Regions from separate parts of the Shewanella sp. BF02_Schw genome, predicted to be linked through region 4. Evidence: predicted binding sites of a transcription regulator. Region 4 holds the regulator's gene; each other region holds the start of a gene.
What was found. The regulator sigma-54, encoded in region 4, starts transcription at its own class of promoters, with help from an activator protein. The targets are predictions, from matches to a motif close to GTTGGCACGNNNNTNGNNT.
Positions count from the first base shown of each region.

Region 1 (8,346 bases), on a different contig from region 4:
ACTCAGCCGATAGCGGTGATCCAGCTAACGATTACTTCTGGGATGATCACTTCAAACAAAATGCGTGATGCCATTACTGACGGTTTTGAAGCTGCTACCGACAATGACACACACTCAATTGCCAAAGATATTGAACATTTTACCCAATTGTTTGCAGATGAAATTGTCGACGGTGATCAATTTACTTTTGTCACCCAAAAAGGCAAGGGCGTGAGCAGTATCAAAAATGGTAATGCTCAGGGAGATATTGTTGGAGAGGCATTTCGTCAGGCTTTACTTAAGATTTGGTTAGGTGAAACTCCGGTACAACAAAGTTTACGCCAAGCTATGCTAGCTCAATAAATCACCTGCTAGGTTCTAGGGCGGACTACGTCCTGCTAGGGTCGCTGCGCTTCTAGGGACAGCTTCGCTGCTAAGATTTTATAGCCTCTAGCCGCGAAGCGTCCTAGCAGCGTAGCGCTCTAGGCTGTCGCTAAGGTTTTATAGCCTCTAGCCGCGAAGCGTCCTAGCAGCGCAGCGCTCTAGGCTGTTGCTAAGTTTTATTAGGCTGAAAAGTCATTGCCCAGCGTTGAAATGGTAGAGGTTTTACCTTTGTCATTATAGGTCAAGCTTGAGGCATTGCGGCTGGCTTGTAATGCCTGGGCAAAACGATTGAGGCTGGCGATATTGAGCTCAATCAAGCTGGCATTCTGACTGTTGATGTCTTTGCACTCGGCGAGAATAGCTTTAGCTCGTGAGACTTGTTGTGCCAGTTCAGTATCGGTGGTGAGCAGATTGTGTTGTGGGTGGCTTGCCAGTTTTTCGTCAGTGGCTTTCATATTGAATAAGCACTGGGTTTTATCTTTGGAAAGCGCCAGCAGTTTGTCGGCATCTTGTTTGGATAATGCCGCTTTCTCTCCAACAATAAGCGATTTCAGCTGCGTTAATGTCTGATTTTGACTATCAAGCAGTTGGTGTAGCTCTTTGCGTTGATCTTCGCTTGCTTGCTTGTGTAATGGCTGGTTTAACTCTGTCATAAATTACTCTTAGGTTTTTTTAACTAACACTTCTCTATGGTGCAAGTTTGCACCTATTATCTGTATGTCGTTAAAACAAGTTAAAGAGTAACGTTTAACGGTTACTCTCTGTCAAACGATAAACCGCCTAGCTCTGCTTCAAAGCTGGCAATATTCGCTGCAAGCTTTTCTGGATCGACTTTATATCGTCCCTCAGAGATTGCTTGCTTAATTTCAGCGACCTTTTTTTGGTCTACTTCTGGTAACGATGCCATTTTTGTTTGCGCGCTCTGAAGCTGTTGAGCTTGAGAGGTAATGCTAACGGAATCTGTTTTAACCGGTGCAGCTGATTTTGGGGCTGCAGTAGTTGTAGATTGCGTAGCAGACTGCGTGTCACGTGCAGTGCGCATTTGTGTATTGGTAGCAGTGTTATGCTTAATATCAATTGCCATGGGAGGCTCCAGCGTAATGAATCAGGTTTTCCAATCAGGCTATCGGCACCCCAGGAAAAAACTTTAACGCTATTTTACATTCTTACTTCAACTTCGCCAACGCCAATTACAACCGCATCGAATTGTTTGCTAGTGTTACTGTTTTTTACTCTGATAACCTCATCGATATTGCCATCACGCAATGCTTCCCCAAGGGTTTTTATTTCTACATTAGTGGTTTTAGCATAAATAGAAACAGTGTCACCTTTGCAAACAAAGCACAGGTTATTACTTAATACTGGAGAGTCTTTCGCTACCCGACGTTTCACCCGCGAGCCGATTAATGTCGTGGTGTCGGAAAAAAACTGACCTTTTAAGCTATATTGGTCAACATACATGACTTGTAAATGATGTTCGCCAATAATTTGGTCAGGGGACAATAGTTGGTTAGCCACCACAACAGGGTATTGGATTTCGACTCGAACAGAGAGATACATTTGCCATGGATAGTCATAGTCAGGGCTATTACAACTGAGTTTTACCATGTTATTTCGACTAATAGCCCGTTCACTGGCAAGTTCGACATTAATCGGTGGGTAACAGGCTGGTGGACTGATTCTGCCCTCAAGGTTTTGTGGGGTTATTTGCACTTTAGCTTTTGAGTCAGCATCAATTTTTTTGGCTACCGCCTCTTTAGCTAACGCATAAATGGTCGATAGTGAAGGTGTGATAATTTCTTCGCTAGCAATTGCAGGCAAAGAAAATGCTATTGAACACAAAAAACATAAAAAAAATACTTTCATAATGAAGATACTAGCTTGTTTTGCCAGAATGCACCTATACTTTGAAAAACGAAAAATATGCGAGTAATCTCTGCATACACAATAAGCTAAAATAAATGGGCTAGGGGACATAAGAATAACATTATCCCTTCGTCAAAAAAGTGTCAGTTCACAGTGCGAGCTAATTTATACAAAATTAAAGCAAGTTGCATGCCCACTTTTTGATTCATTAAATTGAGATGTATTTGTTAGATTGGTGATGGTTTACACTCAAATTGAGTGACCATCAGTAAAATATGTACTAACCGTATTATGCTAAACCAAGGTTTACTATAATTTCAAAGAACAATTTTTATCCTTTTGGGTGACAGTTAACTACAAGGCCTTGTTATGTCGAGCATTTTAGATTCAGTAAATAAACGTACCCAACTTGTCGGGCAAAACAGACTCGAGCTGCTATTGTTTAGGCTTAGCGGCCGTCAACGGTTTGGCATTAACGTGTTTAAAGTGAAAGAGGTTTTGCAATGCCCACCACTGACTACGTTGCCTAAATTAAACCGTTTTGTTAAAGGTGTTGCTCATATTCGTGGCTCAACCATTTCCGTTATCGATTTAAGTGCCGCAACGGGTGGACGCCCACTGACATCAACAGAAAATTGCTTTATTATCATTTCTGAATATAACCGAAGTATTCAAGGCTTTTTAGTCAGTTCAGTTGAACGTATTATCAACATGAATTGGGAAGCCATTATGCCTCCACCGCAAGGTTCTGGCCGTTCTTCTTATTTAACTGCGGTGACAGAGATTGAAGGTGAGTTGGTTGAGATTCTAGATGTTGAAAAAATTCTTGATGAAATTTCACCGGTTAAGACTTCTATCAGTAAAGAGCTCAATGAAGCATTAACTATTGATAGAGAACAGCATTATCATATTATGGTTATTGATGATTCTGCTGTAGCACGTAAACAAATTATTCGTTCGTTAGAGTCATTAAATCTGCAAATCGATACCGCTAAAGATGGTAGAGAGGCGCTGGAAAAACTGAAAAGTATTGCCGCAGAAATGGATGATGTTTCAGTTGAAATTCCGTTAATCATTTCTGATATTGAAATGCCTGAAATGGATGGTTATACCTTAACGGCTGAAATTCGTAATGATCCAAAATTAAAGAATATCAAAGTAGTATTGCACACATCATTAAGTGGTGTATTTAACCAAGCGATGGTACAAAAAGTAGGGGCTAACGACTTTATTGCTAAGTTTAACCCCGATGAGTTAGCCGCAGCGGTTAACAAACATTTAAGTTTATAAACCTTTTATTATTGCAAAATATTGCAAAATATTGGAGGTTGAGTTCATAGGCTTACCTATTAGGAAGATAATGTGACAGATAAATCACTTGCTGAAGCAGAGTACAATCAATTTAGGCTGTTTTTAGAACAGCATAGCGGTATTGTGTTAGGTGAGAACAAACAATATTTAGTCCGCAGTCGTTTAGCGCCTTTGATGGGGAAGCATAATTTGCCTTCTTTGTCTGAGGTAGTTAAAAAGTCGATGAAACCGATAGAACGGCAACTGCGCGCTGAAGTGATAGATGCGATGACCACCAATGAAACGTTATGGTTTCGAGACCGTTATCCATTTGAATTACTGCACAATACTCTACTGCCTGAATACAGTAAGCTTGGCAGACCATTAAAAATTTGGTCGGCGGCATGCTCTTCAGGTCAAGAACCTTATTCGTTGGCCATGACGGTGTTGGAATATCAACAACGTAAACCTGGTGCTTTACCAGGAGGCGCGACAATTCAGGCAACAGATTTATCACCTTCTATGCTAGATCGTTGTAAAAATGCTGAATATGATGGTTTAGCACTTGCTCGTGGTTTGTCTGAAGAACGTAAACGTCAGTTTTTTGATGCTTTACCTTCGGGTAACATGAAAGTTAAAGATAATGTGAAGCGATTAGTTAACTTTAGAGCCCATAATCTACTTGAAAGTTATAGCCTATTAGGTAAATACGATATTATTTTTTGCCGCAATGTGTTGATTTACTTTGCTCCTGAGGCAAAGGCTAAAATTTTGCGGCAATTTGCTGCCGCACTTAATCCTAAAGGTATTTTATTTTTGGGTGCGTCAGAATCTCTTGCGGGATTAACCGAAGAATTTAATATGGTTCGCTGTAATCCTGGAATTTATTATCAAAAGAAAACCTAGATAATATAATAGCTTAATCTATTTATCATGCCGGCATTCGTCGGCATGTTTGTTTTTATCTTTTATTCCCTCATAAATTAAATTGTTGGCATAACCTTTGCTTTATTTCTACCAGTTAGCTGATGGAGGCAATTTTATGGCGATTAATTTCGATAATGCATTAGGTGTTCACCAATACTCTTTGGGCATTCGAGCTCAAAGAGCAGAAGTGATTTCAAGTAATATCGCCAATGCCAATACTCCTCATTATAAAGCTCAAGATGTCAATTTTGCTTCTGCTATGCAAGCGGCAAGCTCGCATCAGAAAGGCTTGAGTATGAGCCAAACCACAGAGAAACATTTTGATTTAACGGCGTTAAGTCAACAGCATGTTCAATATCGTATGCCAAATCAAGCTGATACTGGCGATGGTAATACTGTCGATACGCAGAAAGAGCAAGCAGCATTTATGCAAAATGCGCTCGAATATCAAATGTCATTAGGCTTTCTTGAGGGAAAATTTAGTGGCATGCGTAAAGCATTGCGAGGTGATTAATTATGAGTTTATTTAATATTTTTAATGTTTCTGGTTCAGGTATGTCTGCGCAGTCAGTGCGTTTGAATACCACCGCCAGTAATATTGCCAATGCTGATTCTGTGTCTAGCAGTGTCGATAAAACCTATCGCGCGCGTCATCCTGTTTTTGAAGCCGAAATGCTAAAAGCCAATAGCCAGCAAAACAGTTCGCCTGGTGTTAGCGTAAAAGGCATTGTTGAAAGTAACAAACCATTATTAAAAGAATACTCGCCAGACCATCCTATGGCAGATGGTGATGGTTTTATCTACAAACCTAATGTCAATGTGATGGAAGAAATGGCCGATATGATTTCTGCATCACGCTCTTATCAAATGAACGTTCAGGTGGCTGATGCGACTAAATCTATGTTGCAACAGACGTTAAGGATGGGTAAATAGTATGATGACTCAAGGAGGTAACAATGAGCCTCATTAATTCTTACAGTCAGTCTTTACCGCAACAATCCAGTAGTGCATCTAATACTAGCGCTACTACGAAAAGTTCAGTACAGACAAATACAACTAGCACTACGACTGGTAATCCTTTTCTTGACGGCATTCGTTTGCCTGAAGAGAGTGCTATTCCTGAATCAAAAGATCAGATGTTAAAGCAAGAAGATTTTTTTGCTTTACTCAGTCAACAGTTGTCGATGCAAGATCCTTTTAAACCGGTTGATAATGATCAAATGATTGCTCAAATGGCATCGTTTTCTACAGTCGATGGTATTTCAAATCTTAATGATGAAATCCTTAACCTTAATACTGTGATGAGTTCTAGCCAGGCGTTACAAGCTTCAGGCCTGGTGGGTCGTAAAGTACTTATTCCATCTGATACCGGTGCTATTTCGACTGAAAGCTCTGAGATTAAGGGGGTTATTAGTACACCATCTGCAATCGAATCGATTACGGTTAGGGTTGAGGATGAGTCGGGCCAGCTTATTAAGAGCTTTAATGTTGACGGCAGTAAAGGCGGCAATATTGATGTGACTTGGGATGGCTTAGATAAAAATGGCGACCCTGCCAAAGCGGGTAGTTACGCGATTAAGGCCAGTGGTAAAGTTGATGGAACGTCACAAGATTTAGCGGTATCGACTTACGCTCATGTTACCAGTGTGTCATTGGGCACAGTCGCGACCGGAGCCATTTTGAATTTGCGTGGAGTAGGCGGAATTAAGTTATCTGACGTACTCGCAGTATCTGAAACATAGTACGCCCAATAACAGATTATTGGCTGTATTAATAAATGAATTAATTGTGAGAGGTGATCTATGTCATTTAACATTGCACTGAGTGGTATTGCTGCCGCGCAAAAAGACTTAAATACAACGGCGAATAACATCGCTAACGTCAATACTATTGGTTTTAAAGAGTCGCGAGCAGAATTTGCCGACGTATATGCCAATTCTATTTTTTCTAACAGTAAAACCGCTGTGGGTGGTGGTGCAACTACCACACAGGTTGCACAGCAGTTTCATCAAGGTAGCTTACAATTTACCAGCAACTCGTTGGATATGGCGATCAGTGGTGGTGGCTTCTTTGTTACCTCATCAGAACTAGGCTCTCAAGATCAGTCATACACCCGTGCTGGTGCGTTTAAAGTTGACTCAGCCAATTATATGGTCGACTCAGCGGGTAATTTTTTACAAGGTTTCCCGGTGGATGAAGATGGTGGTTCAACTTCGGTGAGTTTAACCACCACTCAGCCGATTAAAATTCCAGACACTGCTGGGAGTCCTGTTAAAACCGAAAATGTTGGTTTGCAGATGAATCTTAATGTCAGTGAAACAGCATTAGACCCAGCTAATTTTAATCCTGCTGATTCTGATACCTTTAATAATTCCACCTCAGTGACGATTTATGATTCATTAGGTGAGTCGCATATTATGACCACTTATTTCATTAAACCGACCAATGGTTCATTTACTGGTGAAAGTAATTGGGTGGCTTTTTATGCTGTAGATGGCGAACCGGTTGATGTAAATGGAGCCGGTACTTATGATACAGATAGTGATGGTGATGGTGCTGGTGGTGGTGCTAGTGATGTAGCTGGCACCGCATCAGCTACAAATCCTAGTACTGCAGCATCTGGCGCTGGTACATGGTCTGGTGCGGTACTTACCTTTAATTCCGCAGGTGCTTATATTGGCAGTGACCCTGCGACTATCACTACAGAGGCTCTTGGTACTGGTGCTGCTGCGGCTTTAGGTCCTGGGGCTGATGGTACTCAGACTCTGACGATAAAATTCAACAACCCAACTCAGTATTCTTCTCCGTTTGAAGTGACTGAATTGACTCAAGATGGTATTACCGTGGGCCGATTAACCAATGTAGGTATTGGTTCAGATGGTTTAATTACCGCCAGTTACAGTAATGGCTCAACGGTTCCGTTATCACGTGTGGCATTAGTGCGTTTTGCTAACGAGCAAGGTATGACTCAAGTGGGTAATACGTCTTGGAAAGCCAGTATCGATTCGGGCCCAGCATTAGCCGGAGAAGCCAACAGCGGTACATTTGGTAGTATTCGTTCATCTGCGCTTGAGCAATCAAACGTTGACTTAACCACTGAGCTGGTTGATTTAATCTCGGCTCAGCGTAACTTCCAGGCTAACTCGCGTACGCTTGAAGTCAACAACACTTTGAACCAAACCATATTACAAATCCGCTAAGTTTACGTTTACCTTTACCTTATTAATTTATGTTTACGTGATAATAGGTGTTGCCGTTTACGGCAACACCTTGCCTTTATCCTTGTTATTGTTACTCCTCGCTACTCTTTGTTATTACCTCACTAGTGTTGATAGATGCTTTTTTGACACTCACGCGTTATTCATTAATTTTATTGATTAACCGATTCATGTAGTTACCTCCTTACAACACAACCTAAATCTCATTGGCATGATGCTTGCTTATTCTTTGTATATAGTGTTTTTGCAGAAAGTTTGACGGAGCAAAAAATGGACAAATTTCTTTATATTGCCATGAGTGGCGCAAAGCAGGGGATGAATGCCCTAGCAGTGAGTGCGAACAATCTTGCTAACGCCAATACTGATGGATTTAAAGCTGACATGGTCCAAGCCCGTTCAATGCAGGCATTTGGTGAAGGCTTGCCTACTCGGGTATTTTCGATGATGGAAAGCCCAGGCAGTAATTTTAACGGTGGTCCTATTAAAACCACTGGTCGTGACCTTGATATTGCGGTTAAGGGTGATGGCTGGCTTGCAGTGCAAGCGGCAGATGGTTCTGAAGGATACACCCGTGCAGGTAGTTTAAAAATTGACAGTACTGGCTTGTTATTAAATAGCAGTAATCGCCCGGTAATGGGCGCTTCGGGTCCAATTGTGTTGCCTATCCCAGTTGAAAAAATAG
Region 1 covers NZ_JABKAW020000001.1:581,656-590,001, forward strand. Annotated here, with positions in the region: gene HNW13_RS02740 (chalcone isomerase family protein) at 1-342, shown strand, start outside; gene HNW13_RS02745 (flagellar protein FlgN) at 543-1,016, opposite strand; gene flgM (flagellar biosynthesis anti-sigma factor FlgM) at 1,118-1,447, opposite strand; gene flgA (flagellar basal body P-ring formation chaperone FlgA) at 1,522-2,229, opposite strand; gene HNW13_RS02760 (chemotaxis protein CheV) at 2,599-3,519, shown strand; gene HNW13_RS02765 (protein-glutamate O-methyltransferase CheR) at 3,592-4,425, shown strand; gene flgB (flagellar basal body rod protein FlgB) at 4,562-4,960, shown strand; gene flgC (flagellar basal body rod protein FlgC) at 4,963-5,379, shown strand; gene flgD (flagellar hook assembly protein FlgD) at 5,403-6,188, shown strand; gene flgE (flagellar hook protein FlgE) at 6,249-7,646, shown strand; gene flgF (flagellar basal-body rod protein FlgF) at 7,935-8,346, shown strand, end outside.
Region 1: flgB (flagellar basal body rod protein FlgB) is a predicted target of sigma-54. The motif match lies at 4,510-4,528, and genes of this name have one in related genera.

Region 2 (8,346 bases), on a different contig from region 4:
GTTTACCAAACATTGGCTTGCCGCGGTTATGCAGCATGTCTATTACTATTCGATATTGGTCAATGTTAGCCAGTAAAATTTTACCTAGCTTATCGCGTTTGCCTAAACCTCGCTCAACGGCATTTTTTAACCCTTGAAGGTCGGTCTGGGTCTGATCTGCGTTAAATGATAAAGGAATCGATTGATAGAAATCATTACTGACGTTGGGTAATTCTTTGCTTTGTTTGGCTAAAAAGTCATCTTCAACTTGTCTTGGCCATTTTATCGAATCCAAAATTTTAATCGGTGCTTGGATGCGAATTAATTCATCAGAAAAACGACGAATATCTTGTTGATAACGCAATAAAGAGTCAGACATTGTCTTTTCCTAATCTTGAGAATGTTGTAAGCAGTATTAGCACTTATATTAGCAGATGTTGATCGCAAAACGGCAATGAAAAAATACCTCAAATGTAGCACTGTTTTGGTGCGACAAATCAGTTTATATCGCAACCCCCTTTAGTCATATTATTTAAGTCTATAAAAATTATAGATTATTTATTTGGCATTAAAACTGCTTTAGCTAAAGTAGTCTTGATTAAAAGGAAAACCTATGGCAGCGATGAGCTATTTAAGTGTGATTGAGCGTTACCATGAATATGAACACTTGGTACACGAATTATTAGAATCGATTTTGATCGGTGTGGGAGACATTAATCTATTCGAACAGCCTATTTCAGCTAAAATTTTTGAAGATATGGCGATTAGTTATCCCTTTGTGGAACTCATTTATTTACTTGATCAGCAAGGGATGCAGATTTGCCCTAATATCAGTGTCATTAATCAGCAAGTTAAGCTAATGGCTTGCGGTCATCATGCTGACCGAAGTCAGCGACCTTATTTTACTCAATTGACTGCCATCGACACCGTTCATATCACTCGACCTTATTTATCTAACTCCGGTGGTGGGCTGTGTTTGTCGGCATCACAAATGATTAAATCGGCCTCTGGGCAAGTGGTTATTGTGGTTATTGATGTCAACCTAACACGATTGATCGAGTTTATGATGGGCGACAGTGCTCGGCGTAAAATGTCACCGTTTTTTAAAAGCATTTATGCTGCGATTGTACTGTGTCTGTTTGTGTTGGTGAGTGTACTTATGTGGACCGTGATCCGCGATATTTATACCTTATTTAGCCAAATATCTGCGACCCATGATCCGCTACAGCCCTTTGGTATTATCATTTTTCTTACATTGGCTTTAGCTATTTTTGATTTGGGTAAAACCATTTTGGAAGAAGAAGTGCTTATGCATAAAGATATCTTCCGCCACAGTTCGACCCGAAGAACGATTACGCGGTTTATTTCGACCATTTTGATCGCGATTTCAATTGAAGCTTTGCTGACCATGTTTAAAGCGTCGCTGGGAGAAAAGCAATACATTGAACCAGCCATTCTGATGATGTTGGCGGTCGTTGGGCTATTGGTTGGGTTAGGGATATATGTGTACTTAGGTGCCAAAGCTGAGCTGCTACTCACACAAACACAAGCCGGTAAGCACACTAGGCGCGTACAAACTAAGAGTGAATAGGCGATTAATTAGCGCTTAATAGTGTTTAAGTTCGCTCGCTTAAAATAGACAGGGATAAACGACATTAGCGTTTATCCCTATTTTTTAGAAAAAGTCGTCGTCACCAATCGCTTTACGTAATTGTGCTTGTTCGAGGAAATCTTCTAACCTGCGTTTTACTTGGCGTTTATGTTGTAATGTTTCTGCGGATTTAACGTTTCTAGGCGTTGTCATCGCGTCCATTTCTGTGTCATCAGGCACTCTTTCACTAAGATTAGCCATAACAAAACCCTCATGTTGAATAAAAGCGTGGTATTAATTCAATGAGCATTTTCTAACTAAAAAAACCTAAATAGGGAAGTAAAATATTTTTCCTCAGTTGGACAGCTATTTTTACCTTTCTCTTTGAGCTTAGCAGTAAATGTTTTTCTTGCTAGTAAAACAAACTAGCTTGTGCGAAGAGTATGCTTGTGATCAACTATTCTGGATGTGCTGATGTGCTGATGTGCTGATGTGCTGATGTGCTGATGTGCTGATGTGCTGATGTGCTGATCGTAGATAATGCTCCGCTTTCAATACAGATAAAAAAACGCCACCTTTAACTAGGTGGCGTCGATATGAACAATACTGCAAAGCGCATATGCGATAGGTTGACTCGTTATAGGCTAAAGCCATATGAGTAGCCTAAAACGACTTTAGCATCATTGTCTGGTAAGTCCGTGTCAGAGGCCATAAATGAGACAGTTCCTAGGTCTGTTTCAGCGCTTAATGTGACATTGTAGTCTGCATAGGTGTCGCCGAATAAATCTTCAACGACATCGCCTTGTGAGTAACCGTAGTGGAACGCAATGCTGAGCTTTTCTGTTAACGGGAAACTGGCATTGGCTTGGATATAGTTCCAATCTGTTTCGTCACTTGCACCTGACACATCAGAATCAGCGTTGATCACTTGAGAATAACCCACATCTAACCATTTCCATCCAAGTACTAAGGCTACTTCACCAAAATCAATACTGCCACCAGCATCTGGGTAAGCATAATAAAGATAGCTAATGTCGTAAGTTAGGTCTTCAGTAAAGTTACCGCCATAACCACCATAAAGATCTAATTCGTAGCTGGTTTCATCACCGAAATCGACATTCGATACCCAAGTACCAGCATAAAATCCAGAGTCATGAGCATAGTCAATGCCGCCTTGAACGGCCGCTTCATTATTGGTTTGCGTGGTGCCACGCCATAAGTAGTTCGATGTTGCGCCAATATTGCCAGTGACTTCAGCAAGGGCAGAGCCGCTTAGTAATAAGCCTGTTGATAATGCAATAGCTTGATATAGTGATTTTTTCATCTTCATCCCTTAAAGTTTTATTATCACTGAGGCATTTATGTGTCATTAAATGAGCTCAATGTTGGTTTGTCTGAAGATCAATTAGCGAATCGCATGCCAATATTTTTTTATTATTTAAATTAGTGAGTTATATAATACTGGATCATTTTGTTGCATCTTTGTTGCCGCTAAATGATGCACTAATGCACTTTTATTGTGCAATGATACTTTGGGCTTAGGTATTTGCTTATATTGAGTCGATTAGCGTTTTGCTGTGCGAAAGAAGGGATTCTGAAGTGATCTATATTGTTCATGTAACTCAGGCATCTGGATAACAGATTAAGCAAAGCTGAAAAATAACCAATAAAAAACCTCCACAGAGGAGGTTTCTATCAAAAAAAGACTGAGCGTAATAATTAATTAACGCTATCTTTTAGTGTTTTACCAGCTTTAAACTTAGGCACAGTAGCTGCAGCGATTTGAATTTCTTTGCCAGTTTGTGGGTTACGGCCTGTACGAGCAGCACGTTGAGTGGTTTCAAAAGAACCAAAACCAACAATAGAAATTTTATCACCATTTTTCATGGCTTCAGTTACCGCTTCTTCGAAAGATTTTAGTGCGCGGCCAGCTTCAGCTTTAGTTAGTTCCGCATTCTCAGCGATTTTTGCAATTAATTCACTTTTGTTCATATTGATATTCTCTGCTTTCCATAGAAGTGTTTTTTAAAACATGAATAACATGCCACAAGCCATGCTGGTTTAAAAGCACTTTATCCCATAAATTCAGTATCTGTAATGGTTTTAGAGCAAAATCAGTACAAATAATGTCTTTTTTGGCTCTGTGGTTATTCTTCTAGCAGTTGGTAAAGAATTTTCTTTACTAACTGTGGTTCGAAAGGCTTATCACATAAGGCGTTAACTCCAGCACTAAATACATTACTTAGGTGGGTGTCATTGGCTTCTGACGATACCATTAGAATGGGGATATGTGATTGTTGACTGTGATTACGGATATATTGCGTTAATGCAAGACCATCCACCGAAGGCATGTTGTAGTCTGTTATCACTAAGTCATACATGTTTTCTTTCATTAGGTTGATAGCCTGCTCACCGTCAACCGCTTCAGTAATCAGTTGCATCCCTAAGTTACCAATAGTGCGTTTAATCACATTACGCGCCATTCGGCTATCATCAACCACTAATACCCTGATGTTATGCACGTCAAAGTGGCTTAAATCCAACTCGTCGTGGCTGAGTAAATCAATGGTCGAATTAAGTGCCGTCGCTAAGTGCTCAGCATTAAATGGCTTAGGCAAAATGGCGACAACACCTGATTGCCTAAAGATTTCGAGCTGTTCACGGCGACACTCACTGGACACCAGCATAAATTGAATATCATTTAATGCCGGGGTACTTTTGATGTATTGCAGTAGCTCTGTGGCTTCACCATCGACAAAATGCAGTGCACTGGCGATTAAGTCGGGTTTATGGCGTTGAATAATCGTTTTGGCTTCCGCAATCGTTGCGGCAGTTTGAATGCTGCTCACCCCTTCTTGCTGAAGACGCGTAATGATAATTTTACGTTGAGTCTCTGACGGCTCAAGTAATAGGATGGATAATTCACTTGGGGATAAACTAGTCATAATTCACGTTCCACAGATATATTTATTATTATTTTGTTGTTTTAATGTTGCGCGCATGAGCAAATTGTACACTAAAAATGCCCTAAGGATGGCAGTCAAACCAGAGTAATAGTGTCTTATGCTTACTTTTTAACGAGATAGTCTCTCGTCACGTTAGACAGTCCTACCCACCATTGAAATACCACCACGCTCAACAGTAACAACCACAGTGGGATCAGTGGTATGTCATAACCTTGAAACACAAGTTTTACGTCATCAGGGGTGATTTGATAGGCAATGATTGCTGTTGTGGTGATAGCTGTAAGTCCGAGAGTTTGTAAGCCTACGTAGCTGATCAGCAGTACTTTTGTCCATGCAGCACGTCTGATTAAACCAATGAATACCGGTATCACTCCCAGTGTTAATAAATCATATGCTTGATATGTTGTTGCGCGCCAAATAGCAATAATAGTGAGTACAACATACAGTGAGATAAGAAGCATGACTCTAATTGGCATTCGGGGGGCTGTGTTTTGGTTCATATTGATCATCTAGCTGGAAAATTTGAGGTAGAATATCTCACAAAATAGAGCGATGGATACATTTTGATGACAGAAACACATTTTTGGGCGCTGGTAACACGAGATCAACCAGAGCAGTCTTCTGCTGATCTTGAATTGCGTTTACGCGAACAATTGCAACTCTTGGATGATGAAGCGCTAAAGACATTTGATAAAATGTTAGGCCAGCAATTACGCCGTAGTTATTTATGGTCAGTTTGGGGCGCTGCATACATCATTACCGGTTGCGATTCTGACTATGCCTTTGCTGAGTTTAGATGTTTTTTACTGTCGTTAGGTCAGCAATGGTATGACAAGGTTATTGCTAATCCTGACTGCTTGGGTGAGTTAGCACAATGGCCGTTAGTGGATGATTATGCTTACCCGTTTGTGGAAGACTACGATTTAATTGCAGGTAAAATTTACGAAGACCGTAATGGGGATGAGTTACCGTTTATGCCATCAGGCCAGAATACACCAGTGGGTAAAAAATTCAGCACCAAGCCAAAAGTGATGCGTCAAACCTATCCTTTATTGAGCGCACGATTTCCTTTTTAGTGGGATGAAACTGTTAAGCGTTGGTTCAGCTTAACAGGTCTATAGTTATTACATATGATGCTGGCTAGATGGCTAACATTCAATTTAATGACGATTATCCGCATTGCAATATGACCACAACAGTTTAGACAAACGTTAAACATGACGTGCTGGATTGATTGTTTAACTTACAGTATGAAGCGGTTGTGTTGTAAGCGTCTTAACCCCTTTGGAGGTCTATTATGAACGTAAAATATTTACTACTTGCTCCGGTATTGGTATGCCAAGTTGCCATGGCCGAAGATGCGCCAGAAGCGAACCCTGTTACCGAAGTGGGGCTGGTTAAAATTGAGTGGCAAAATCCAAAAGATTTTCGTGATATTAAAACCTCAAATGAACTTCAGTCGCGCTTTGAAAACCGTTTATTTGAAACCTTAACCAAAAACATCAATAAACAGGCTGAAAAAATCCTTAAGCCAGGGCAGACTTTGCAAATGCAAGTGACTAACTTTGATTTAGCTGGAGACATGCGACCAACATTTGGGGCTACGCCAGGTGATTTACGTATTGTAAAAGATTTATATCCACCCAGAGCGACGTTTAGCTACAGTGTAAATGAAGGTGACAAAGTCATTATTGCTGGAGATGAAAAAATTATCGACATGAGTTTTATGAACAATACGCGTAATTTCAATAACAAACCGTTTCAATATGAAACCAACTTATTTGATGATTGGTTACAAAAAACGGTAGCTCCCAAATTATAAGTTAAGCATTGTTGATTGTTTTTCATGCAGGTAAAATCCATTTGAAGCGATTTTTGCCTGCTTTTTGGCTTGGGCGCTTAACGTTGATATTTGATACTCTGTTGCTTGTTGGGTCACCAATGGTGGTAAAACCCCAATGGATAATGAAACCAAAGGGTATTGGAATTGCAGCCCCTGTCTGTCTTGGGCTTGCATTGATTGTGCTTGCCAGTGATCGCTATTATAAAAACTCATTTTCTGTTGCTCAAACCGTTCAATAATTGTTTGGCAGTTGGCTAGCGTGTCGTCTTGCATGCTTATCATAACAAAATCGTCCCCCCCAATATGGCCAACAAAACAATGTTCATTTTGATAAGGCTGCAACAAGTTTGCGACTAACTGAATGACTTCATCCCCACGCCAAAAACCATAAATATCGTTGTAGGGCTTAAAGTGACTTAAATCTAAATAGGCAAGATAGTAAGATTTTTTTTGTAGCCTTAAGCGTTTTAGCTCTTCTTGTATTGGCACGTTCCCCGGCAAATTGGTGAGAGGGTTTGCGTGTCGAGCCATTTTTATTCTATGTTCAGTAATACGTTGTAATAAATCTTTAGTATGGCCAATGCCAATCAACTGCTGATTACGCAAAATAATGAACTGTTGCGCTACCGTGTTGACTGAGTCAGAGGTGAGTAATTTGCTGACATGGGTAAGCGGTTCGTTGGCATCAATGTGTAATACCTTGGTGTCCATTGCCATTTTCGCAGGCCGGTTTTCGTGTAATGCACGGCCATAAGGTGTGCTGAATAGCTCGAGTAATGTGCTGCGATTGACGATACCTAATGGCTTATTATTTTCGGTTACCACAATGGCTTGTAATGCTGGTTGTTCAGAAAAAGTTTGACTGATTTTTTTAAGTTGTGTACCAGGAGATGCTTTTATGGCGTTGGTGCATAAACTTTCAGCCGTTTCACAATAACGGGAATTGGGTTGAGCCATGGGAGTGCTCAGTTCACTGCTAAATTGCTGGTTTGGATGGAGCGCTGGTCGTCCAAGAAAGTAGCCTTGGCAATAGGTTACCCCTAATTGTTTTAGGGTGGTGAGTTCCTCATTGGTTTCAATGCCTTCTGCTATCACTTTACAGGTTAAGTTTTGGCATAAATCGACAATAGAGCGGACAAACTCTTGTTTTACTGCGGTGGTGTCTATTTGATGAATAAAATGGCGGTCAATTTTGACATAATCTGGTGCTAATTCAGACCACAAGCGTAATCCAGAATAACCGGCGCCTAAATCATCAATAGCGGTTAAAAACCCTTGATTGCGATAATGGTTTAAACAGGACTTTAGCAAGTCGATATCGTCGGCAGGATATTGTTCGGACAATTCAATAACCACATCCGCCGGGTTGATCCCCAATTGTTTAATAAGCTGTAATGTCATGCCTTTTGGATGATTGGGATCGAGTAATGCTTTTGGTGAAATATTAATAAATAGCTTGCCATTAAGCTGGCGCGAGTGAAATGCATTAATTGAAATACTGCGACATAAAGTTTCAAGTTCGCTTAATAAGTTTTGTTTTTCGGCGGTAGTAAATAAGGCGAAAGGGGTGTGTAACGGGCTACTTTTAGGGCCACGACTGAGCGCTTCATAACCGTGTAATTGATTTGTTGAAACATTGAAAATCGGCTGAAATACAGCGTCGATAGATTGCTGTTCGATGATGTTGTCAAGTTCACTTACGAGCTGTAAAGCCGTCATCTGTAGGTCTCATTCCATTAATTACCTAACGGCATCGCGTTCGGTATTGTTACCAATGAGAGACAAGTCTATTGCGAAAATATGACAAGATTATGTCATATGATGGAAAGCTCCTAATAAGAAAGTATTAGTGTCTGTTGATCTTTGTTAGTCATTTCTACTGCGTTATCGGCTCTTTGTGTAGCATAACTACACTACAAAGCCTCTGTCTTATATGAATGACTAACAATTCGCTGCAAAAACAACTT
Region 2 covers NZ_JABKAW020000004.1:404,779-413,124, forward strand. Annotated here, with positions in the region: gene HNW13_RS17105 (flavohemoglobin expression-modulating QEGLA motif protein) at 1-358, opposite strand, end outside; gene HNW13_RS17110 (PDC sensor domain-containing protein) at 593-1,570, shown strand; gene HNW13_RS17115 (hypothetical protein) at 1,655-1,831, opposite strand; gene HNW13_RS17120 (TorF family putative porin) at 2,208-2,894, opposite strand; gene HNW13_RS17125 (HU family DNA-binding protein) at 3,290-3,562, opposite strand; gene HNW13_RS17130 (response regulator) at 3,718-4,515, opposite strand; gene HNW13_RS17135 (hypothetical protein) at 4,638-5,036, opposite strand; gene HNW13_RS17140 (DUF4240 domain-containing protein) at 5,103-5,612, shown strand; gene HNW13_RS17145 (DUF3016 domain-containing protein) at 5,834-6,358, shown strand; gene HNW13_RS17150 (GGDEF domain-containing protein) at 6,353-8,098, opposite strand.
Region 2: HNW13_RS17120 (TorF family putative porin) is a predicted target of sigma-54. The motif match lies at 2,977-2,995, and genes of this name have one in related genera.

Region 3 (8,346 bases), on a different contig from region 4:
ACGGCTTGAGTTACAGTTAATTGATCGCCATTGCGAAGGCTGTTTTCGATAATTAGATCATTGTATTATCCTTGTTTCGGGTGATGTTTGATATAATAACACCATGAAATTAAGCCCTGATAACTTACCCAATGACGTTGATTTACTTAAGCAATTATTGCTTGAGACGCTGGCGGCTAAAGATAATGTTATCGAGTTGAAAGACGCTGAAATCGCCGAACTTAAACACTCTGTGCAGCGTTTGCTTGAACAATTTCGCTTAGCCCAGCAACAACGTTTCGGCGCCAGCAGTGAAAGCCATGACTATCAAGGTGAGTTGTTTAACGAAGCAGAAGTGACGGTTGATGAGCCTGTTGAATTAACAGCAGATGCTGACGCGCCTGTGTCACCTAAACAGCGCGCCAAGCGTAAATTACTGCCTAAAGACCTGCCACGTGAAGTGATTATCCATGACATCAGTGATGAAGATAAGCAGTGTGAGTGCTGTGGTCATGAGCTGGCGTTAATGGGCCAGGACAGTAGTGAGAAGCTGAAGTTTATTCCGGCGCAAATCAGTGTGATTGAGCACGTTAGATTAAAATACAGCTGCAAGCATTGTGAAACCAAAGGAACCCAGGCCAATATCAAGCAAGCGCCCGTGCCAGCTAGCCCTATCCCTAAAAGTGTGGCGACACCAAGCTTACTAAGCCAACTCATTACCAGTAAATATCAGTACGCATTACCCCTTTATCGGCAAGAAACACTGTTCAAACAACACGGTATCGCCTTAAGCAGGCAAACCATGGCAGATTGGATGATGAAATCTGCAGCGCTGTTCAAGCCCTTATATGATTTACTCCACCACCATTTATTAAGACAAGATGTCATCCACGCCGATGAGACCACGCTTAAAGTGATTAACGATGAGCGGGTGAAATCCTACATGTGGGTGTATTGCGCTGGCGCGGATAAACCAAGCACTGAGCCTCGATATCAAGGTTTGCGCAATATCGTACTGTACGACTACCAAGACGGTAGCCGCGCGGGCACCTGCGTGAGCCGTTTTCTTGCCACCGAGCAAACGGTATTTAATGGTTATTTACAAGTCGATGGCTACGCAGCGTATCAGCAGGCAAGTAATAAGCTTGTAGGTTGTTGGGCTCATGCTAGGCGCAAGTTCAAAGAAGCGCTAATAGCACAAGGCAAACCCAAAGCAGGCAAAGTCAGTAAAGCGGATATGGCATTGAGCATGATAGCCAAGCTGTACCGTATTGAAACCCAAATACAAGCACTGAGCCTGGAAGAGCGATTGTATTTTAGGCGCACCCATTCATGTGCCCAATTGGCGTTATTTAAGCAATGGCTGGATAAATCAGTGCAGCAAGTGTCAAAAGAAAGCCCACTAGGCAAAGCCATCCATTACAGCCTCAATCAATGGTCAGCGTTGAGCCGTTATACAGAAGACAGCCGACTCAATATCGACAATAATCGCGCAGAGCGGGCAGTAAAACCCTTTGTGATAGGGCGTAAAAACTGGCTATTCAATCACAATCATCGTGGCGCTGAGGCGAGTGCAATTTTGTACAGCATCATAGAAACGGCTAAAGCGAATGGACTCACCCCGTTTGATTACATCGAACACTGCTTAGAACAATTATCCTACCCTAAATGCGATCTCAACAGCCTTTTACCCTGGGAGGTTAAACTAGACAAGGCGTAGTTCGCCGGACGCTTACATTTAAACGGTCTATATATATAAATTAGCCATTAATGCTAACTAAACAGAAAAATGATCATAAATTGGCATCTGCATAACTTTAAGCACTGTGCTTTAAGGGTAACGAAGCATACATCATCGTAACCAATACATTATTCTAATGCTGGATAATTTCCGCCAGAAAACAAAAAGGCACAACCTTAAGTTATAAGGTTGTGCCCGTTAACACTTTTGTCAGCAATCCGGCTGAAATTTGCTCCCTGCACCATCCATGTAAACATGCTTCCTGCAGTCCTTTTCCCTGTTCTCATTTCCTTGTCTATTTGTGTAACACAAACAAACGCATGAGTTTCATTCCGTTGAACAGCCTATCCGTTGGCTGAGCGGTAAATCTATTCAATCCGTTGAATTATCCCAGCTGCATCCTGCAGCCCTATCCTTTTTTTCCTTGTGTCGACTATTTACTGTCTTCACCCATCCTTGATTCGGCTATCCATTTGCCGAGCTTATGCTCAAATCCGTGAGCGTGTCCTAGTATCATCCCTAATATTCTTAAGCATCATTAGTCTTATTTCTCATCCTAAGAAAACCAACTGATGACCCGCTTTCGATAACTACATTCTAGCCAAAATAAACGCCGAGAAAAGTCACTCTACTCCATTTAAATACACATCTCACATGTCAGTAAATCGTTAGAAAAATGTAATTGCCTGATTTTAAAAGATTAACAATAATTTATAACGTTAAACACTGACAACTTTAGATAAGATCCCTTACACACTTGTAGGATATTGCTTACAAAAGCGTGAGCAAGTTAATACTTCCAGGGTTATTTGCGCCATAAACGCTTTATCATTTGACCAAACATGACCCAATCTGCCCATAAACTGTATAGCGGATAAGTGAATGTTGCGGGGCGATTTTTTTCAAATATAAAATGCCCTAACCATGCAAAACCATAACCGACTACCGGCAACCACAATAGCTGCCACCAATGTTGGTTAATCAGAGTGTTAATAATAATCACAACAATAATGCTACTGCCAATGTAATGCAGTCTTCGACAAACGGGATCTTGATGTTGCGACAGATAAAATGGGTAAAACTCTGCAAATGAAGAATAACGCTTAGGTTCCATTACTCACTCCTTATTAACAACTCGCTAATGGTATGCTCTGTTAGTATTAGATTATTTCATTTTAGACACTATGCCTTACTGTAAAACAATATTTCACCTTCAATATTGCCAATACTCACAGTGGCAATGCTGACAAATTCTTGTTTCACGAATGCTTGATGGTGCGAAGAGTTACTCACAAATACCCCAATGCCATCAAGCCCAGGTTGCTCATCACACCAACTCAATACCGCTTGAATTAACTTGGCACCATAACCTTTTTGCTGCTCATTGGGGGATAAGGCAATAAATTGCAAAACCCCGCATTTTTGCGAAGGAAGATGTTCTAAAATGCAGGTCTCTTTTTGCATTAACCCTTGAGTTGATTTCCATCCTGTACCCAACATCATTTTAAAACGCCAATGCCAATAACGCCCCTCACCCAAAGGTACTTGTTGCGTAATCACACAGGCAACCCCAATTAAACGGTCACCGTCAAATAGGCCAATTAAAGGTTGTTCTTGTTGCCACAGTTCATTTAACTCTTCACGAATCGCCGCTCGAAGTTTCTGTTCGTATTGTTGATTGTCATCTTGCCCAAGTACCTCGATAAAATAGGGATCATCATGATAAGCATTATAAAGAATAGAAGCTGCGACTCGTAAGTCTTCTGCCGTCAAATAGACTGCACGTAAAGTTTCCAAGGTGTTATTGTCCATTATTATTCCTTGTTGGTTAACTCGCTAAAGTTAACTTAACAAGTTTGAAACATTGTACAAGTTTTGTTTACCCATTTTACCTGTTAGCGGTTGTGAGTGTCAGTTGTTTGCAATTTATCTCATCAAGACGGATACTAAAATTGTTTATCTAACCATCATAAGGAATGCGCCAAATGGACACTACATCAAATGATTTAAGTCACTTATTTAAGCAATTAGGTTTGCCTCACGATCAAGAGGGAATCGACGACTTTGTTATCCAAAACAAACTGGATAAACACACATTAATTACTGATGCCGATTGCTGGAATTCAGGTCAAAAAGCATTTTTAAAAGAGGCATTATTACAAGACGCCCAATGGTCAGAAGTGATTGACCAATTGGACGTGATGATGCGAGCTAAATTGTAATTAACACTTAATGTCGGATAACCTCACTCGGCAATTAGTGCTGTCTGTAGGCGGTATCACCCCAGCCCACTAAAACGTCATCTTTGAACACAATTGGCGTGCATTCATCTTTGGTTGTTTTACCATCGCCTTCTGCCCATTGGGTACGATAAAACAACACTTTGATGGATTGCTCTGCATTATTTTGAGCCGACTTGGTATAAGCTTCACTAAAATCAGCCGTTCCCATTAAGGTTGTGACTTGATCACTGCTCATTCCCATAGACAATTTGCTCAACAGATCACGATTTTTATCTTGTTGCACTTGCCAATAATCAGCACTTTTACCCGATTCATGGTCTCCGACACTAATAACACAACCACTTAATCCTAGTGATGTTGCGCCAATTAATGCCGCTGCGATAAGTTTTAATTTCATGTTGCATCCTTTTTGTTAAAATAAAATCCGCATTGTATTTACAGATCCTTTAAGCCAAAATCGTGCCATAAAATAATATACTGATTTATATAGCTTTATGTTTTAACTCAACAAGAAATTAGTTAATCTCACTATATGGAATTATGGAATTAAGGAATTAAACCAACAATGAGTCCAATTGAACAAGTACTTGCCGCAGCAAAATCAATTGCTAACAATGGGCATACGCCCAGCTTGGCGCTGATAAAAAGCCGTTTAGGCAATAGCATTCCGATGCCTACCCTTATCCAAGGTTTACAACAATTTAAGGCGCTGCCTAAATCTGAGTGGCAACATTTACCGGAATTAGCAGACATTCCATCAATAGCCGATGTCCCATCACATGATCAACCCGATCTTACTCAAGTGATTCAACAGGTTATGACCCTACAACAACACATTAGTCAGCTAACCCAACGAGTTACTGAGTTAGAAAACCAATTACAAAATAATATGACTCAAAGCTACATAATCAATAATAAGGCTGAGCAGTAGATGTTTGTCACCGAACTACGCTTTGAATGTTTTGCCGATACGACAATTGATACGGTAGAGAAAGCCATTAACGCTTTTCTTGAAGCCTTACGAGCTAATGGACAAATTTTAGGACGTGAATTTGCGGTCGCCTTTAATGACGGTGAATTTAGAGTTCGTTTGCTGTTACCTGAAAAAACCAGCTTAGCTAACCGCCACAGTAGCCCATGGGTAAAAGTGGCCTTAGCAGGCCTAACTGCAGCGAAACTATTGGCCCCTAGAGAGAAATTCATCGGCCAAGACATAAACTCCGAAGCCAGCAATACCGACACGCCTTCATGGCAACTGCTGTATACCAGTTATGTGCATATGTGTTCGCCACTGCGTAATGGCGATAACCTGTTACCAATACCTCTTTATCAGCTGCCTGCTACTTTTAATGGCGATCACAAACGCATCATAAAATGGCAAACAGAATGGCAAGCATGCGATGAACTGCAAATGGCCGCAGCCACAAAAGCTGAGTTTGCAGCTTTGGATGAGATCACTCGAGCGGACAGTGACCTATTTAGACGCGGTTGGGATTTACGTGGCCGGATAGAATATTTAACTAATATCCCCACCTATTATTACTTATACCGTGTGGGCGGCGAATCATTGCAAGCAGAGCTAGCTCGCCCCTGCCCACGCTGTGGATCTAAAGATTGGAAGCTAGATGAGCCACTTTTAGACATGTTTCATTTTCGCTGCGAGCCTTGCCGTATTGTGTCTAATTTGTCTTGGGATCATCAATAAATGGAATTGTGCCATTGAGTTATCAGCAGATTATATCCTACTACAAAGATTGTTATAAGGAAGATAGCGCCTCCATCAATCTTTGGAATGTGAACAAGTTTAAACAAGAAGATCGTCTCATTCTTGAAGGGCAAGATGAACTAGGTACAGGTTTTTTACCTCGTTTGCCTATCCCGCAAGAATTTGCTGAGCCAATGCTTAAGCGAGTGGCAATGTACCAAAGGGAAAGAATACTGCTGTACGCACGATTTCTATTTGTCGGTAAAGTGACTATAAAAGGTGAGCTCAAAACGGTTGTCTCACCGCTGCTGTTTAATGAAGCCACCATTGAACAACAAAACAATAATTTCTATTTTTCAGCCCAAACAGAAGACACTGAAATCAATGAAGCCCTGCTGCAACAATTGCTACCAGAAGATAATGAGCTTTCAGAAGATCTCATCAATGAAGATATACATTCACCATCTTTTTGGACCTCATACTTTAGCAGTAATCAAATTGACATAAACTCACTAGAGTTATTGCAATATCCCAAGCTTGCTGGACACCAAGATATTAAAAAAGCATTAACCCAAGAAACACCCCGCTTATTACCTATTTCGATGCTACTTTTTGTCGAGAGGTCATCGAGCAGTCGCGGTGTACTTCACGAATTAGAAAGTATCATTAGCGCTAACGAACAATCAGCTCCTATTTGTAAACTGTTTAACCAAACGTTTGAAAAACGTGCTGTAAGACTCAGAGCCCCAACACTTAAATATGACTTTTTACCGGGGTTATTATCTACGCCACAAAAGAAAGTTATTCATATCGCTGCCAATGCCGATTTAGGCTGCGTATCTGGTCCGCCAGGAACGGGCAAGAGCTACACCATATCTGCTGTTGCTGCCGAACATATGGCGCGCGGTGAGTCGGTGCTTATTGTGGCAAATAATGACGTAGCCCTTGATGTGATTGCAGATAAATTGGCGAGTAATTTTAACTTGGGCGACGTGTCTATTCGCGCAGGACAAAAAGCATTTTTAAAACAATTAAAAGACTATACCGCGGACTTACTCGCAGGATACTTTAGCGATGACTTAAGCCAAAACCCACAAGCATGTGAAGACGAACTGAATAAGCTGCAACGATTACTGATAAAACTGGAAAAACGTTTCCTGGCGTTCAGTCGCAGGTCTATTCGCCGTGGTTTGCACCTACATAAACTTCAAGCACAACAATCAACATGGCTAAAACGGGTTTATTTGTTTTTTACCCAAGGGTCAATAAACCAATGGCATCATCAATGGGATGCGTTAAACACCATTAATAAACACACTGTTACGCGGGAAACACTGGCAGCTGAATATCTTAATGCACTAAAAAAGAATAACTTAAACACATTAGTTAATCAGCACCGTAAATCGCTACAGGCTTTTAACCAAGCGATTCGCAGTAGAACGTCCAGTAAACAACTCGCGTTATTTGAAAAAATAGAATACGCCACATTATTTGCCGCATTTCCCATCTGGCTAGCAAGCTTAAACAGCCTACACAGAGTATTGCCGCTTAATCGCGAAATGTTTGATTTAGTGATTATTGACGAGGCAACACAATGTAACATTAGCAGTTGCTTACCTGCGCTATACCGTGCAAAACGTGTATTGATTGTTGGCGACACAAAGCAATTAAAACATTATTCCTTTTTAGCCAGAAGCAAACAAACTCAATTGCTTGCCAAAAATAATGTGCCCGAAAGCAGCCCAGGAGCCATCAGTTATCGAGATAACTCCATCTTAGATTTAGCGTTAAAAACATTAGCTAGTGCGCAAGAGTTGGCCTTTTTAGATGAACACTTTAGAAGTAAGCCTGAGCTGATTCATTTTAGTAACCAGTCTTTTTATCAATCTAAATTAAAAATCATGCAACACCGACCCTGCACCAGTTCAGGCCATTTGCACCTTCATCGTATCGCCGGTACTCGTGATGCATCGGGCGTTAATCCACAAGAAGCACAGAGTTTATTAGCAGAGATCCAACATCAAATAACACAAGATGCCCAAACTGGCATCACTCATAGTATTGGAGTTATCTCGCCTTTTAGCGCGCAGGCTGAATATATTGCCACATTGATTGAGCAGAAGATCCCTCAAACAGATGTCATTAAACACAACATACGTGTAGCCACGCCGTTTGGGTTTCAAGGCGAAGAGCGGGATATCATGCTGATTTCGTTTGCGATTGATAACGACAGTAAACGTGCGACTGCTTATTTAAATAAAGCGGATGTGTTTAACGTCACCATTACCAGGGCACGTCAAAAGCAGTTGATATATTTGTCTATGGACGACTCGTTATTACCAGAACACAACCTGTTACGCCAATATGTTACTTCTATAACAACCTTTAATGCCAAACACAGCGTGACCTCAGAGATAGACACATTTCAGCAAGAGCTTATTGAGGCGTTAACACAGTACAATATTGATACTTGGCCTGGGTATACCATTGCCGGCACCGAAATAGACCTATTGTGTCGTTATGCAGACAAATACCTTGCGGTTGACCTTATTGGTTTTCCTGGGCCTTGGGCTAACTTTTTTGAGCTAACAACCTACAAATTATTTAAACGGGCTGGCGTTGAAGTATTGCCCATAAGCTACGGATTGTGGATTGTTGATAAACAAGCGTGCATAGAC
Region 3 covers NZ_JABKAW020000001.1:698,176-706,521, reverse strand. Annotated here, with positions in the region: gene tnpB (IS66 family insertion sequence element accessory protein TnpB) at 1-20, shown strand, start outside; gene HNW13_RS03260 (IS66 family transposase) at 104-1,699, shown strand; gene HNW13_RS03255 (DUF962 domain-containing protein) at 2,526-2,834, opposite strand; gene HNW13_RS03250 (GNAT family N-acetyltransferase) at 2,903-3,532, opposite strand; gene HNW13_RS03245 (DUF2789 domain-containing protein) at 3,706-3,942, shown strand; gene HNW13_RS03240 (DUF3192 domain-containing protein) at 3,977-4,360, opposite strand; gene HNW13_RS03235 (hypothetical protein) at 4,529-4,894, shown strand; gene HNW13_RS03230 (Zn-ribbon-containing protein) at 4,895-5,668, shown strand; gene HNW13_RS03225 (AAA domain-containing protein) at 5,758-8,346, shown strand, end outside.
Region 3: HNW13_RS03240 (DUF3192 domain-containing protein) is a predicted target of sigma-54. The motif match lies at 4,412-4,430, and genes of this name have one in related genera.

Region 4 (8,346 bases):
CGGACATCTCTACAGGAATACTTTCTAATTCTGTGTCCATAATACTGCGGACCGTTACACTTGGATCGCATGTGAGTAAATCAGCTAATCTTACTCCGCCTAAAACATGATCATGGCGATCCACAACATATAAAGTATCAGTCGTATCAGGTAAATTTCCCCGTTGACGTAAATAGCGTAATACCACTTCGATATTGACATCTGGTCTTAGGGTGACGGTATCAGTATTCATGATACTGCCGGCAGTATCATCTGGGTAACGCAATGCTTGCTCTACTCTATCCCGGTCTTGGCTTCGCATTGATTTGAGCACTTTCTTGTAAACATTATCGGGTAAACTGCGAAGAATATAGGCCATGTCATCTGTATCCATGCCTATTGTGGCCTGGGCAAGCTTCTCTGGTGTCATGCTGCTAATAAGTGAATCTTTAAGTTCTTCACCTAATTCGTCAAGAATTTCCCCAGCATATTGTTGGTCAATGAGTTGCCATAACACCTGACGATTTTTGGGCGGTGATGATTCGAGAATAAGGGCGACATCGTTAGGTGACATGGTATGTAGCATGTTACGGGCATGGACAAACAGACCACTGTCTAGTGCTTGAACGAGTTGATTGAGACGTTGTTCTGTTATCTCATTGTCTAGGTACTCTTTACCCATATATCTACTTCCTATTCGTCATACTTATATTATTCAGTATGTCATTATTCTGGGTTTCTCAGGTTGTACAGTTCAAGGCGTATAAATGCAGAAATAGCTGTCTTTACGTAAGACAATGAAATGCAGAAATAAAATACTTAAATGACTTCTGCGGTGAAATTCTGCAGCAGCCAATGCTGCTTTACATACTATAGACGTACCACGTCACGGAAACAGAGTTGCACTGGATCCGTTGCTAGAAGCGGTAATGTCTTTATCATGTTAAACGCTAACTCCCGCAGAATGAACTGATACTAATGAGATTGGTATCAACTGCGAGAGATAAACCTAAGGGCTAATATTTTTGAGGGACTGATGTCTACTGGTGATCATCAATGTCGTGACAGTTTGGTTAGTATGGCCTAGTCATTTAGAGGCCGCATAAAATAAGGATGACGGTGGCTTAAAGCATGAGTAACTTGCAGCTATTCACACATTACAGGCTATTTATAAATTTAATGCGATTAAAAAATTAACAAGATTCATCAAATTTAGCATTAATGAGATCACACACTGCGTTTAATGCTACTTCAGCATCTGGGCCTTGAGCTGTCACCCTAATCATTTTACCGATACCACTTTCAAGCATTAATAGCCCAAGTACGCTAGCTGCGCTGGCGTTTTTTTCGCCTTGAGTTAAGGTGATGTTAGCATCAAAATCCGCCGCTAACATCGCGAGTTTTGTGGCGGCACGGGCGTGTAACCCCAATTTATTTGAAATGGTCACTTGGCGTTCAAGTTTGATCATTGACGCGATCCTATGCTCACTTAGTTATTAGTATCACTGATATTTAATTCTCTGTGGCGAGCATTAACCGTGTGTTTACTGCCTTGTCGAAATCGTTTTGCTAATTGATCTGCAATATATACCGAACGGTGCTGACCACCAGTACAACCAATCGCGATGGTAAGGTAACTGCGATTGTTACGTTCTAAATGCGGCATCCAAGTTTCAAATAGGTTTTCAATTTGCCAAATAAATTTATTAACTAATGGCTGACGACCTAAAAATTCTTGTACGGGCTCGTCTAAACCCGTAAATGGACGCAGTTCTATTTCCCAATGTGGGTTGGGTAAAAAGCGTACATCAAACATAAAATCTGCTTCTGTCGGCATGCCGTGTTTAAAGCCAAAAGATTCAAAGTTAATCACTAACTCTTTATCAACACTGCCTAATAATATTTGCCTAACTTGGTCGCTTAATTCGTAGATGTTTAGCGCAGAAGTGTCGATATAGTGATCAACAATTTTTGCGATAGGCTCAAGTAAACGGCCTTCTAGTTTTATCGCTTCTTGCAGTGAAATATGATTTTTAGATAACGGGTGTAATCGACGTGTTTCGCTGTAACGTTTAAGCAATACTTTGTCATTGGAATTTAAAAAGAAACTGATAATTTCAGTGTCATTTTGAAGTAGTGCCAATTGGTCTTGAAGCACTTTACCTTGTTCTGCAATGTTACGAACATCAACGCTAATCGCAACCAAATCATTACTGCCTTTAAGCTGGGCTAATAATGTGCCAATGAGTGGTAAAGGCAAATTATCAACACAATAATATCCTAGGTCTTCTAATACTCTCAGGGCAACGGATTTCCCTGAGCCTGAACGTCCCGATACTATAACTAGTTTCATGCAGTAATAACCTGATAAAGTTCTGTTGCGTCGTGAGTTTTACGAAGCTGTTTCAATATTTGCTTATCGCTTAACTTTTGGGCCATGCTCGATAACGTGCCTAAATGTTGTTGGCACTGGTCTGCAGGGACTAACAAAGCAAATAAAAGATCCACGGGTTGCTTATCGATTGCATCAAAGGCAATGGCTTCTTCACATTTAATAAATATCGCGATAGGGTGATCGATGGTCGTTAATCTACCATGAGGTATCGCAATGCCATTTCCTATACCTGTGCTACCCATTTTCTCTCTCGCTAACAGGCTTTCAAAAACCTCTTGCGAAGACAGGGTTGGGTACTGGGCAGCGACTAAATTGCTGATGAGTTCCAGTACTTTTTTCTTACTGCCCGGTGTGGCACAGGTAGTGCATTCCGGCTGCAGAATGGTACAAAGTTCCATCGTTAGTGTTTTGTATTCTTCTCTTTGTGTTTAATTACCTGACGGTCGAGTTTATCGATCAGGGCGTCTATTGCAGCATACATATCAGTACTTTCTGACATTGCAAAAATTTCTGCGCCATTAATGTTGATTTTGGCTTCTGCTTTTTGTTGTAATTTTTCTACATTGAGCACAACGTGTACATTATGGATCTGATCGAAGTGTCGTTCAAGCTTTGAAAATTTACTGTGGATGTATTCACGTAAAGATTCTGTTATTTCGACATGACGCCCAGTCAGACTTATTTGCATAAAAAATCCTCCATTGCCTAGTAGGTTATAAACTCTTACGTTGGTTTGAGGGCGGGATCATCATTGCTTCACGGTATTTTGCTATCGTACGACGAGCAACGTTTATGCCCTGTTCTGCCAGAAGCTGAGCCATTTTACTGTCACTCAGTGGTTTTTTCTGGTTTTCTGCGGCAACCAGCTTTTTGATAAAAGCACGAATGGCCGTTGATGAGCATTCCCCGCCATCGTCAGTACTGACATGGCTAGAGAAGAAGTATTTTAGTTCAAATAAGCCCCGAGGGGTGTGCATATATTTTTGTGTGGTGACTCGTGAAATGGTCGATTCATGCATTTCTACAGCTTCAGCGATATCATTGAGCACCATAGGCTTCATGGCTTCTTCGCCATATTCAAAAAAGCCTTGCTGAAATTGCACAATGCAATTTGCCACTTTAAGTAAAGTATCATTACGGCTTTCAATACTTTTAATAAACCATTTAGCCTCTTGCAGATGGCCTCGAATAAATTGACTATCCGACGGGTTTTTACTGCCTCTAGCCATGGCTGCATATTGCTGATTAACACCAATTTTAGGCATGTTGTCTGGGTTTAACTCTACTACCCAACGGCCATTTTTCTTTAATACTGTGACATCGGGAATCACGTATTCATCATCCATGGGGGTAATTAATAAGCCCGGACGAGGATTGAGTGTCTGGATTAAAGTGATTGCGTCACGTAACTCATTTTCTTTTAGTTTTGTTTTACGCATCAATAATCTGAAATCACGGCCAGCAATTAACTCTAAATAGCCTTTGATTAACAATCGTGCATTATCGATATGGGGTGTGTCGTTAGAGTATTGCGCTAATTGAATAAATAGGCATTCGCTTAAATCACGTGCTGCAACACCCACAGGGTCAAAGTGTTGAACGCGTTTTAATACCGCTTCAACCTCATCGAGTTCCACATTTTCATCACCCATGGCTTCGAGAATATCTTCGGTACTTTGGGTTAAATAACCGCGTTCATCAATGGCATCAATAATGGCGGTGGCAATGGCGAGATCTGTGTCTGAAAATGGAGTGAGATTTTTTTGCCATTCTAAGTGTTCGTACAAACCTTCAGTAGTTTCACCTTGAAAGGGCATGTCGTCATCGCGCATGCTTGCACTGCCCGAACCTGACATAGGTGAGGCTGTGTATACTTCATCCCATGTGGTATCCATGGCTAAATCATCCATGGTTTCTTTGGTCATGGATTCTGCTATGTCGACGGTGGAAGTGTCTTTTTCGACATTAACAATACTGTTGTCACTAAAGTCGGTATCCGCTTGGTCGCGGTTTTCTTTTAAGGAGTTTTTTGCTTCAGAAAACTCATCTTCTATTTCAAGCAATGGATTTGAATCTAATGCTTGTTGGATTTCCTGCTGTAGCTCCAATGACGATAATTGCAGTAAGCGAATGGCTTGCTGCAATTGTGGGGTCATGGTTAAGTGTTGACCCATTTTAAGTTGGAGTGACGCTTTCATTTACCGCTTATCCCTAGATGATTTTCCATAAAAATGACAATCTCGAACTGTAATGGATTGCCATAAACATCAATGACATTTAACGTTGTTTAGGTATCGTTCAATGAAATGAGTTAGCTAGACTAAAAGGCCAGTAAAGTAACTATAGCTTGAATTGTTCACCTAAGTACACAGCTCGAACTTGTTGATTACTTAATATCTCATCAGGTGTGCCTTCGGCAATTAAATTACCCTGGCTGACGATATAGGCTCGCTCACAAACGTCTAGCGTTTCACGTACGTTATGGTCGGTAATTAATACCCCTAAACCGCGATTTTTAAGTTGTTGGATGATTTTTTTAATGTCGATGACCGAAATAGGATCAACACCAGCAAAGGGCTCATCAAGCAAAATAAATTTTGGATTAGCAGCTAAAGCGCGCGCAATTTCAACACGACGACGTTCACCACCCGATAACGACATGCCTTGGCTGTCGCGTATGTGAGTAATGTGGAACTCTTCGAGTAGATGCTCAAGCTGTTCAATACGTTGGTCTGTGCTGAGCTCTTTGCGAGTTTGCAGTACGGCCATTATGTTGTCGTAAACGGTAAGCTTGCGGAAAATACTGGCTTCTTGTGGTAAGTAACCTATACCTTTGCGGGCGCGCAAATGCATTGGATCGGCAGTAAGGTCGTCATCGTCAATCAATATTCGGCCTTTATCGCTTTTTACTAAGCCGACAACCATATAAAAGGTGGTGGTTTTACCTGCACCATTGGGGCCTAAAAGACCGACAATTTGGCCTGTTTTAACCGTTAAACTCACATCTTTAACAACTTGACGAGCTTTATAGCTTTTAGCTAGATTTTCAGCGGTTAAGGTAATTTGGGTCATGGTTTGATCTGCTTGTTAACAGGAATTTCAGGGAGTTTTTGCTTTGGCGCCGACTCGTCTTGGAAATTCTCTGGTTGAATGATGGTGATTACCCGATCTTGCCCTGTACCAGTACTTTCGGCAATCAGCTCTTGAGCACTGATGTTGTACTTGATTTTATTACCGGTAACCTGGCTACCTGATTGATCCAATTTGGCGTTGCCAGTCAATGTGAGTGTAGTGGTGGCAAGGTCATAGCTAATTTCGTTAGCACTTGCGGTACCAATTTTACCGTCATCTAATTCTTGTGAAAATGTAGCCGGGGTGCCAGTAGCAATTAATCTCTTACTGGTGGTGTTTTCAGGGGTAAACGCCCGTAACTGATCTGCATTGATATTAATCGTGCCTTGGACAATCGTTACCGGACCATTAAAAACAATTTGATTATTCTTAATGTCGGCAGACTGACTGACTGAAGCGATTTTCAATTCTTGTTTCAGATCCCCTTGTTTCGCTATGGCAGGCAAACTCAATATACAAAGTATGCTACTTAATAACATAACATTGGCGCGAGTGTGGAGACGATTAATGTGGCTCATATGTTCCTTCTACCTGGCTTAGTAGCGATAATTTTTGCGAATTCAAGTCAGCATGTAGGCCTAAACCTTGAATAATAAACCCTTTACCTTTGATGTACACCATCTCTTGTGAGGATCCTATCATAGTGGTTAAATCCACCGTAATAGCTTGGGTACTCAGTGACTGCAGGGGTTCTTCTATATCAATGGCATCAATAATAACATTATTTTCTAATGTGACTTTGCTGGTATTTTTATTCAATTGCCCACGGTCTGCACTTAATTGCCATTGTGCTTTACCGTTTTCAGGGTAAATGAGGTAAATAGGTTTGGTAAAGTGAGTGATGTCACTTGAGGCGTAATGCTCCATGTGTTCGGCGCTGACTCGACTTTCGACGAAACCTAGTTGGTTGAATTCTGTAGTGCGTAGGTTATCTGCAACAAAATCTGGGCGCTCAATACCGCGTATTTGTACCGCGTCCATTTCACTGCGTTTTACTTGTGCTTGCCAGTACAATATAAAAGCAAGCCCAAAAAAAGCAATAATACCTAGCGTGACTCTACTCATATACTCATACCATGAGCACTGGCAAATTTATCTTGGCTTAATAGTAATAAATCGGTGAGTTCACGCAGTGCGCCGTGGCCACCATTGAGGGTGGTTGTCATATGGCACTGTTGTTTGACAAACGGATGACCATCACCGACACAAACGGCTAGTCCTACGGCTTTCATTACAGGTAGGTCTACCATGTCATCGCCAATGTAAGCCACTTCATCAGCAGTCACATTATAGAGCGACAATAATTGCTCAAAAGGCTCAAATTTATTATCAATACCTTGATAAATATGTGTTACACCTAATGCCGTCATGCGGTTTTCAACAATCTTGGATTTACGTCCTGTTATCACGGCAACATGGATACCACTGGTAAGCAAAGAACGCACACCATAACCGTCACGAGTGTGGAACGCTTTGAGTTCTTCACCTGCATTACTGAGGTAAATACGTCCATCTGAAAATACTCCATCGACATCACAGATTAACAGTTTGATTTTTTGAGCTCGTTGCCAAATATCATTGCTGACAGGGCCGTAAAATCCTTGGTGAAACGAGGTTGATTCTGACATGATTAAATGACTCCAGCTTTAACCATATCGAGCATGTTTAATGCTCCGATCGGTTGATGTTTTTCATTAACGACAATCAGTCCGTTGATGCTCTTTTCATCCATGATTTGCAGTGCTTGTGCGGCTAAAATCCCCGCAGGGCAGGTCACACAATTTTCGGTCATAACCTGGGCAATAGGAGTGATTCGAAGATTCACGTCTGCATCGATAACCCGGCGTAAATCACCATCGGTAAAAATGCCCACAAGTTTATTGGCATGGTCGACTACTGCCGTCATGCCAAGGCCCTTTTTAGATATTTCATAAAGTGCCTCAGTAATACAAATATCATCATTGACGATCGGTAAATCATCGTCTTTATGCATGACATCGTCGACTTTTAGAAGTAATTTTCTTCCAAGAGAGCCACCTGGGTGTGATAAGGCAAAGTCATCACGAGTAAAACCTTTTGCTTGTAATAAAGCAATGGCTAATGCATCGCCCATAGCAAGTGTTGCAGTGGTGCTGGAAGTGGGTGCTAATCCTAATGGACATGCTTCTTCTTGCACTTGAATGCATAAATGGATTTTGGATAAACGCGCCATATTAGAGTCTGGTTTACCGGTCACCGCAATCACTGGTACACCCATACGTTGGATAACAGGCATTAATGTCAGTATTTCGCTTGATTCACCAGAGTTGGAAATGGCGAGTACAATGTCATTTTTGGCTAATGCGCCCAAATCACCATGACTGGCTTCACCAGGGTGAACAAAAAATGCCGGTGTGCCGGTACTGGCAAAGGTCGCGGATATTTTGTTACCAATATGACCTGATTTGCCCATCCCCATGACAATCACTTTACCTTTACACTGCATGATCAATTGACATGCTTGGTCAAACTCAACCGAGTCTACATATTGATATAAATTATCTAAGGCAGCTTTTTCTATATCAATGACTTTACGACCCCATTGACGAAATTGAGTGTGATTTACCATACGACTCTCTCTGTTAGCTTAATACTTTACCTTCATGCTCCAATCTAATGCGACTGAAAGACAACAATTTGGTACGCAATAAAGGTGATTAATAATAGTGCGCCATGCCAGCGAGTAAGTTGTTGCTTAGCGCCACTGGATAATACTAAAACGGCTAATGCTGCACTGGTGCCTAATACCATATAGAAGTCTCTTCCACTGGCTGAAGCATCTATTTCACCAGGGGAGATCA
Region 4 covers NZ_JABKAW020000007.1:6,226-14,571, forward strand. Annotated here, with positions in the region: gene mgtE (magnesium transporter) at 1-661, opposite strand, end outside; gene HNW13_RS19900 (HPr family phosphocarrier protein) at 1,173-1,448, opposite strand; gene rapZ (RNase adapter RapZ) at 1,469-2,332, opposite strand; gene ptsN (PTS IIA-like nitrogen regulatory protein PtsN) at 2,329-2,772, opposite strand; gene hpf (ribosome hibernation promoting factor) at 2,775-3,062, opposite strand; gene HNW13_RS19920 (RNA polymerase factor sigma-54) at 3,088-4,572, opposite strand; gene lptB (LPS export ABC transporter ATP-binding protein) at 4,715-5,446, opposite strand; gene lptA (lipopolysaccharide transport periplasmic protein LptA) at 5,443-6,024, opposite strand; gene lptC (LPS export ABC transporter periplasmic protein LptC) at 6,011-6,571, opposite strand; gene kdsC (3-deoxy-manno-octulosonate-8-phosphatase KdsC) at 6,568-7,134, opposite strand; gene HNW13_RS19945 (KpsF/GutQ family sugar-phosphate isomerase) at 7,137-8,114, opposite strand; gene HNW13_RS19950 (calcium/sodium antiporter) at 8,159-8,346, opposite strand, start outside.